DNA from 3 places in the Pseudoalteromonas sp. 68 DY56-GL68 genome. Region 2 is predicted to be linked to each of the others. Evidence: predicted binding sites of a transcription regulator. Region 2 holds the regulator's gene; each other region holds the start of a gene.
What was found. Region 2 encodes ArgR, which controls arginine synthesis, uptake and breakdown. Its sites were predicted from a motif close to ANTGAATANNTATTCANT; they were not measured.

Region 1: the regulator ArgR is predicted to act here: its motif matches at 1,297-1,314, upstream of argA (amino-acid N-acetyltransferase).
Region 3: the regulator ArgR is predicted to act here: its motif matches at 1,352-1,369, upstream of gltB (glutamate synthase large subunit).

Annotation. Positions count from the first base shown of each region.
Region 1 covers NZ_JAOCZL010000021.1:377,561-379,843, forward strand. Annotated here, with positions in the region: gene argA (amino-acid N-acetyltransferase) at 1-1,234, opposite strand, end outside; gene sucD (succinate--CoA ligase subunit alpha) at 1,428-2,283, opposite strand, start outside.
Region 2 covers NZ_JAOCZL010000008.1:219,256-221,538, reverse strand. Annotated here, with positions in the region: gene NYF15_RS06340 (Dyp-type peroxidase) at 1-674, shown strand, start outside; gene argR (transcriptional regulator ArgR) at 671-1,138, opposite strand; gene mdh (malate dehydrogenase) at 1,364-2,283, shown strand, end outside.
Region 3 covers NZ_JAOCZL010000018.1:48,317-50,599, forward strand. Annotated here, with positions in the region: gene gltB (glutamate synthase large subunit) at 1-1,251, opposite strand, end outside; gene NYF15_RS08680 (efflux RND transporter periplasmic adaptor subunit) at 1,933-2,283, shown strand, end outside.

The DNA.
Region 1 (2,283 bases), on a different contig from region 2:
ATTCAAAACTCTGCTCTAAAAACCAGTGAATACTCCGTGTAGTCAGTGCGAATAAATGCGAGTAACCCGCACGTTTAGCTTTATTAATAATAAACCTCAGTAGGTAACTGCCACGATCTGCATCTCGGTACTGAGGATGAACAGCCAAGCTTGCGAACTCCCCTACTTGTTCATCTGCAAACGGATACAAAGCTGCACAGGCAATGATAAGTCCATCACGTTCGATCACTGTAAATTGCTCAATTTCAATTTCAAGCTGCTCTCGTGAGCGACGCACTAAATAGCCTTGCTGCTCAAGGGGTCTAATAAGGTTAATGATACCAGTTATATCAGAGATAGTCGCGCTACGAAGTTGCTCTGAACTTTGTGGTGCGATTTGTGTACCAATACCATCTAAAGAGAACAATTCTTGTAGTAACGCGCCATCTTCTTTGTAACTCACTAGGTGGCAGCGATGCACACCGCCTCGGCAAGCATCAATTGCTGCTTGTAAGAAAACAGTCGCACTTAAACAGGAATCAGCTTGCTTGCGGTAATTCGCTAAAACACGCTCCGCTTCGTTTGGCATCAGCTCAGCGATTGCTTCGCCATTTTCATCTAAAATACCGGCCTCTTCGCAGAAGCCTAGCATTTTATCGGCACGCAGTTTTAACGCAACTTGAGTAGCAATTTCTTCTGCGGTTAAATTAAAACTTTCACCGGTAACCGATGCCGCAATCGGCCCTAATAGTACAATACCGTTATTATTTAACTGATGGCGAATACCCTCTACGTCGATGCGCCTCACTCTTCCTGAGTGATGATAATCAACCCCTTCATCCACACCTAGTGGCTGTGCTATGACAAAGTTGCCACTTACCACATTTAAAAATGAGCCTGACATAGGTGTACTACTAAGAGACGTTGATAGTCGTGCCGTAATATCAAATTGCATCGCACCTGCGACTTTTTTAATGACATCAAAGGTGGCGTTATCCGTTACGCGTATCTCATTGTGGAACTGACTAATTATGCCAACTTGCTCAAGTGCTGCATTAAATTGTGGTCGTGCGCCAAACACTAAAACAATTTTAATACCTAGGCTGGTAAGTAATGCAACATCGTTGATAATGCTGCGACAACCAGGCTGATCTATTGCCTCTCCACCAAGCATTACAACAAAAGTTTTGCCTCTGTGGGCATTAACATAAGGAGTTGACTGACGAAATCCATCGACCAATTCAGTGGTACGCACGTAATATTTACCTTGTAATATCGGATGTTTTTAATAAAAACGAATAAACAAGGCACCAGTCTAAAGAATTTATATTCACAAATAAAGCATTATTATTCTCATTTCATGAATAAATTTTGACATCGATAGGTAACAATATACCAGATACAAAAAAGGCTCGCATAAGCGAGCCTTTTTAAGAGATTAAAACTGATTACCAGCCTGTTTTCTCTTTAAGTGCATTACCTATATCAGCTAATGAACGTACAGTTTTTACGCCCGCAGCTTCTAATGCAGCAAATTTCTCATCAGCAGTACCTTTACCGCCTGCGATGATTGCACCAGCGTGACCCATACGTTTACCTGGAGGTGCAGTAACACCCGCAATGTAAGAAACAACAGGTTTAGTCACGTTGTGCTTGATATACTCAGCAGCTTCTTCTTCTGCAGTACCACCGATTTCACCGATCATAACGATTGCTTCAGTTTGCTCGTCTTTTTCGAACATTTCTAAAACGTCGATGAAGTTAGTGCCTGGGATTGGGTCACCACCGATACCAACACATGTTGATTGGCCGAAACCAGCATCAGTCGTTTGTTTAACCGCTTCGTAAGTAAGTGTACCAGAACGTGATACGATACCTACTTTACCAGGCTTGTGGATATGACCAGGCATGATACCAATCTTAGTTTCACCCGGAGTGATAACACCAGGGCAGTTAGGACCGATCATACGAACACCAGTTTGGTCAAGCTTAACTTTAACGTCAACCATGTCTAGTGTTGGGATACCTTCAGTGATACAAACGATAAGCTCGATGCCTGCATCAATAGCTTCTAAGATAGCATCTTTACAGAAAGGAGCTGGTACGTAAATAACAGATGCAGTTGCACCTGTTGCTTCTACAGCGTCACGTACTGTGTTGAATACTGGAAGACCTAGGTGCGTTTGACCGCCTTTACCTGGGCTTACACCACCAACCATTTGTGTACCATACTCAAGCGCTTGCTCTGAGTGGAAAGTACCTTGGCCACCTGTGAAACCTTGACAGATAACTTTTGTATCTTTA
Region 2 (2,283 bases):
AATTACAGAGCTTTCCTAATGTCACACACAGTGAACATGTTGTAAGCGTACAACCGTTCGATTTATTTGTGCAAATCCGCTCTGACCGTGAAGACGTCAATCATTTATTTGCTCTGCAAATTTTAAAATTGTTTACACCGGATGTTGAACTGGTGGAGCAAGTTCGTAATTTTCGTTTTTTAGATGGGCGAGATTTTAATGGTTTTATCTACGCCGGCGACACGCCCCACGGAAGACAAAAACGCAGTACGGCACTAGTCAATAAACCAGGACATTTTGAAGATCAAGGTAGTTATATTCATGTGCAGCGGTTTGTCCACGACCTAACGGTGTGGCAGTACTTGTCTTTATCAGAACAAGAGCAAATAATGGGGCGTACTCGCCTTGATAATACCTTGGTTGTGCCGGCAATTGAGACGAGCCATGCAGTGAGATCAGAGCTTAAAGACGAGCATGGTCAGCCGCTATTACTCAATCAGAGTATGCCATTTGGCGACGTTCACAAACAGGGCATACTTATGGTGTCGTGTGCCGCGCAAGGTGACTCGTTTGAACATGTACTGAAAAGTCGTTTAGGGCAGGGCGAGCATTATGATCATTGGCTTGATTTCACACAAGCTGATATGGGATCGGCATTTTTCGCCCCGTCAGTGAATTTTCTAAAGCAACTTTAAACTGTATCGAATAAGGTTCGAACACGCTCAAGCGTAACGTCAATTTCAGAGACCTTTGCAGGGGCAATAAAAATAGTATCGTCACCTGCAATGGTTCCCAGCACACCGTCTGCTTTACCTAATGAATCAAGTAAACGTGCAATAAGCTGTGCAGCACCTGGACTGGTGCGAATGATGATCATCATTTCGTTATGCATAATGTCAATAACAAGCTGACGTAGTGGGCTTTTCGCTGTTGGTACGCCCATTTCAGCCGGTAAGCAATACACCATTTCTTGTTTCGCGTTACGAGTACGTACCGCACCAAATTTACTCAACATGCGCGAGACTTTACTCTGGCTGATATTATCGAAGCCTTGCTCTTTTAATGCATCTACAATTTCGCCTTGTGAGCCGAAGTTTTCTTCTTTTAATAACGATTTAAACGCTTTGATTAGTGCTTCTTGTTTATCTTGAGGTTGCATGCTGTCGTATCTTTATTCATAAAATGTGAGGTAATTCTACACAATTATGCATACTTATGCAGTATTTGTTTGAATTTGTCGGCCAAATGAAGACACTTTACAGCATAGTTTACAACTATGGTCGAAATTATATGCGAAATAAGCAGGATAAATTTGTTTTTAGTCGCTAATTTCATTATCTTTAGGGCCACAAGTATTTCCTACCTCAAATTACGGAGAATTCCAATGAAAGTTGCTGTTTTAGGCGCAGCTGGCGGTATCGGCCAAGCATTGTCTTTATTATTAAAAACAAGTTTACCTGCAGGTTCTGAATTATCGTTATACGATGTTGCCCCTGTTGTTCCTGGTGTAGCGGTTGATCTTTCTCACATCCCAACAGACGTTAAAGTTGAAGGCTTTGGTGCTGACAACCTAGACGATGCTTTAGTTGGTTGTGATATCGTTCTTATCCCAGCGGGTATGCCGCGTAAGCCGGGTATGGACCGTGCGGACCTTTTCAACGTAAACGCAGGTATCATCAAAACATTAGCTGAAGGCATCGTTAAAAACTGCCCTAAAGCGTTAGTAGGTATCATCACTAACCCAGTTAACGGTACTGTGCCAATCGTTGCTGAAGTATTCAAAAAAGCGGGTACTTACGATGCGAATCGTGTATTCGGTATCACAACACTTGACGTGATCCGTTCAGAAGCATTTGTTGCTGAGCTTAAAGGTTTAAGCGCTACAGACGTTAAAGTTCCAGTGATCGGTGGTCACTCAGGTACGACTATTCTTCCTCTTCTTTCTCAAGTGGAAGGTGTTACTTTCACCGACGAAGAAGTTGCAGCATTAACACCACGTATCCAAAATGCGGGTACTGAAGTTGTTAACGCTAAAGCGGGTGGCGGTTCAGCGACGCTTTCAATGGGTGCAGCTGCAGCTCGTTTTTGTATGTCTTTAGTTAAAGGCTTACAAGGTGAAGAAGTTGTTGATTACGCATACGTTGCAGTTGAGAACGGCGACGCAGCATACTTCGCACACCCAGTACGTTTAGGTAAAAACGGTGTTGAAGAAATCCTTTCTTACGGTGAGTTAAGTGCTTTTGAAGAGCAAGCTAAGAATGATATGTTAGCGACACTTAACAAAGACATCCAAGAAGGTGTTGA
Region 3 (2,283 bases), on a different contig from region 2:
TTTAAGATCTTGGTCAATTTCATCTGAATGCCAAATTTTACCTTGATGAGTATCAATAACTAACAGCTCACCAGGGCCAACACGGCCTTTTTCAACGACCTCGTCTGGTGCATAGTCCCAAATCCCCACTTCTGAGGCGAGTGTTATAAAACCATCTTGGGTGATCACATAACGCGCTGGGCGTAAGCCGTTACGGTCAAGGTTACAGGCTGCAAAACGGCCATCAGACATAACAATACCAGCAGGGCCATCCCATGGTTCCATATGCATTGAGTTAAAGTCGTAGAATGCACGTAGATCTTCATCCATAGCACGGTTTTTTTGCCATGCTGGCGGCACAAGCATACGCATTGCACGGAATAAATCCATGCCACCCGCTAAGAACAGCTCAAGCATATTGTCTAAGCTTGAAGAGTCAGAACCGCTTTCGTTAACGAACGGTGCAGCTGATTGCAAATCAGGGATAAGTGGTGAGGCAAACTTATACGCACGGGCACGGGCCCACTGGCGGTTACCTTGAATAGTATTAATCTCACCATTGTGTGCTAAATAACGAAATGGCTGCGCTAATGGCCAACGAGGTTGTGTATTAGTAGAAAAACGTTGATGGAATACACAAATCGCACTGGTCATGCGAATGTCAGCTAAATCTAAATAAAAGTTAGGTAAGTCAACAGGCATCATCAAGCCTTTATAGACAGTTACCAAACCAGATAAGCTGGCAATATAAAAATGTTCATCGTTTTCAAGGCGCTTTTCAGCACGACGACGCGCAACATATAAACGGCGTTCTAAATCTTTTGGACGCCAGCCTTCTGGGGCGCTAACAAAAATTTGTTCAAAGCCTGGTAGTTGTTTTTTTGCAATTGGCCCTAAACATGACGCATCGGTCGGTACTACGCGCCAGCCTTGAATGCTCAAGGTTTCTTTTTCGAGTTCTTCACTCAACACATCTTTAGCTGTTTGCGCAAGTACAGGATCGGCATTCAAAAATACCATGCCTACGGCGTAGTTCTTTCCTAGATGCCAGTCATGTTCGCTAGCAATAGCACGAAAGAAACTATCGGGCTTTTGCATTAATAAACCACAACCATCACCGGTTTTACCATCGGCAGAAATACCGCCACGGTGCTCCATGCGATCAAGCCCTGTGATTGCTGTTCGGATCAAGCGGTGACTCGCTTGCCCATTGACTTGGGCTATCAAGCCAAAGCCACAATTATCTTTTTCTAATTTTGAGTCGTATAACATAGACCCCTCCCCTTGCTACAACGACCAGCCCTTTAGTCTCTTGTGACAGGGCTAGCAGACGAACAAAACTATCGCCAAATAATCTCTGAGTCAATAGAGTTTTGAATACATATTCATATTCATGAATATTTCTCATTTAAATGCACTTAGTAAATTCTATGCTAATTTTTTACATTTAGACGTATTTTCACCGTTATTTTTTTATGACACTGGTGTCATATTTAACAACTTGTAAAAGAAAAATTTCAAAAACCACTCTTTACGTTAACGTAAACTGATAATCAAAATGAATAAATATTCACTTTGTGAATGATAATGCAGAATTTAGATATCACCTACTCACATAAACCAGACTCGCTGGACACTTGCTGTAACTCTTTCGATAGCTATTTACGCTTACACTCCTAAAAGCTTGCTCTTTACGCACACGTAAACCCACTTTTTAAAAAGTGTCCGCTGCGGACACTTTTTCTGTCCGCGGACATTGAAATAACATCAACAAGATAAATAAACCCCTTATAAATCAACAAAGTAAAAGTTGGCATGTTGTTGGTATATAAGATCACATCAGCAGATTTAAGGACATGACATGTTCACTTTTAGTTTATTTATTGCATCGCCACTCACCATGCTAGTAGTGGGTTTCATGATTATGTTAGTTGAAAACATTAAGGAACTATGATGATAAAAGATACCAGTGCTCAGGATATCTCGGTGACAAAGAAGAATAACTTTGCAAAACCAGTTGCACTAATTATCGGTGTATTATTAATTGGCTCGGTTGGTATAGGTAGTATTTTTGCAGACACCGAAGGCAGTATTTCCGTTGAAAAAGCAAGCCTACAAATCAGCAAAGTAACTCAGCAACCTCTCATTAGAGATGTCGCCGCCAGTGGCAAAATCGTTGCTGCAAATGCGCCCAAAGTATACAGCCCTGAACGCGGTTTTGTGGATTTGAAAGTAAAAGCAGGTGACAGCGTAAAAAAAGATGACGTCATCGCAATAGTAAAAAGCCCTGAGCTAACAAATGAG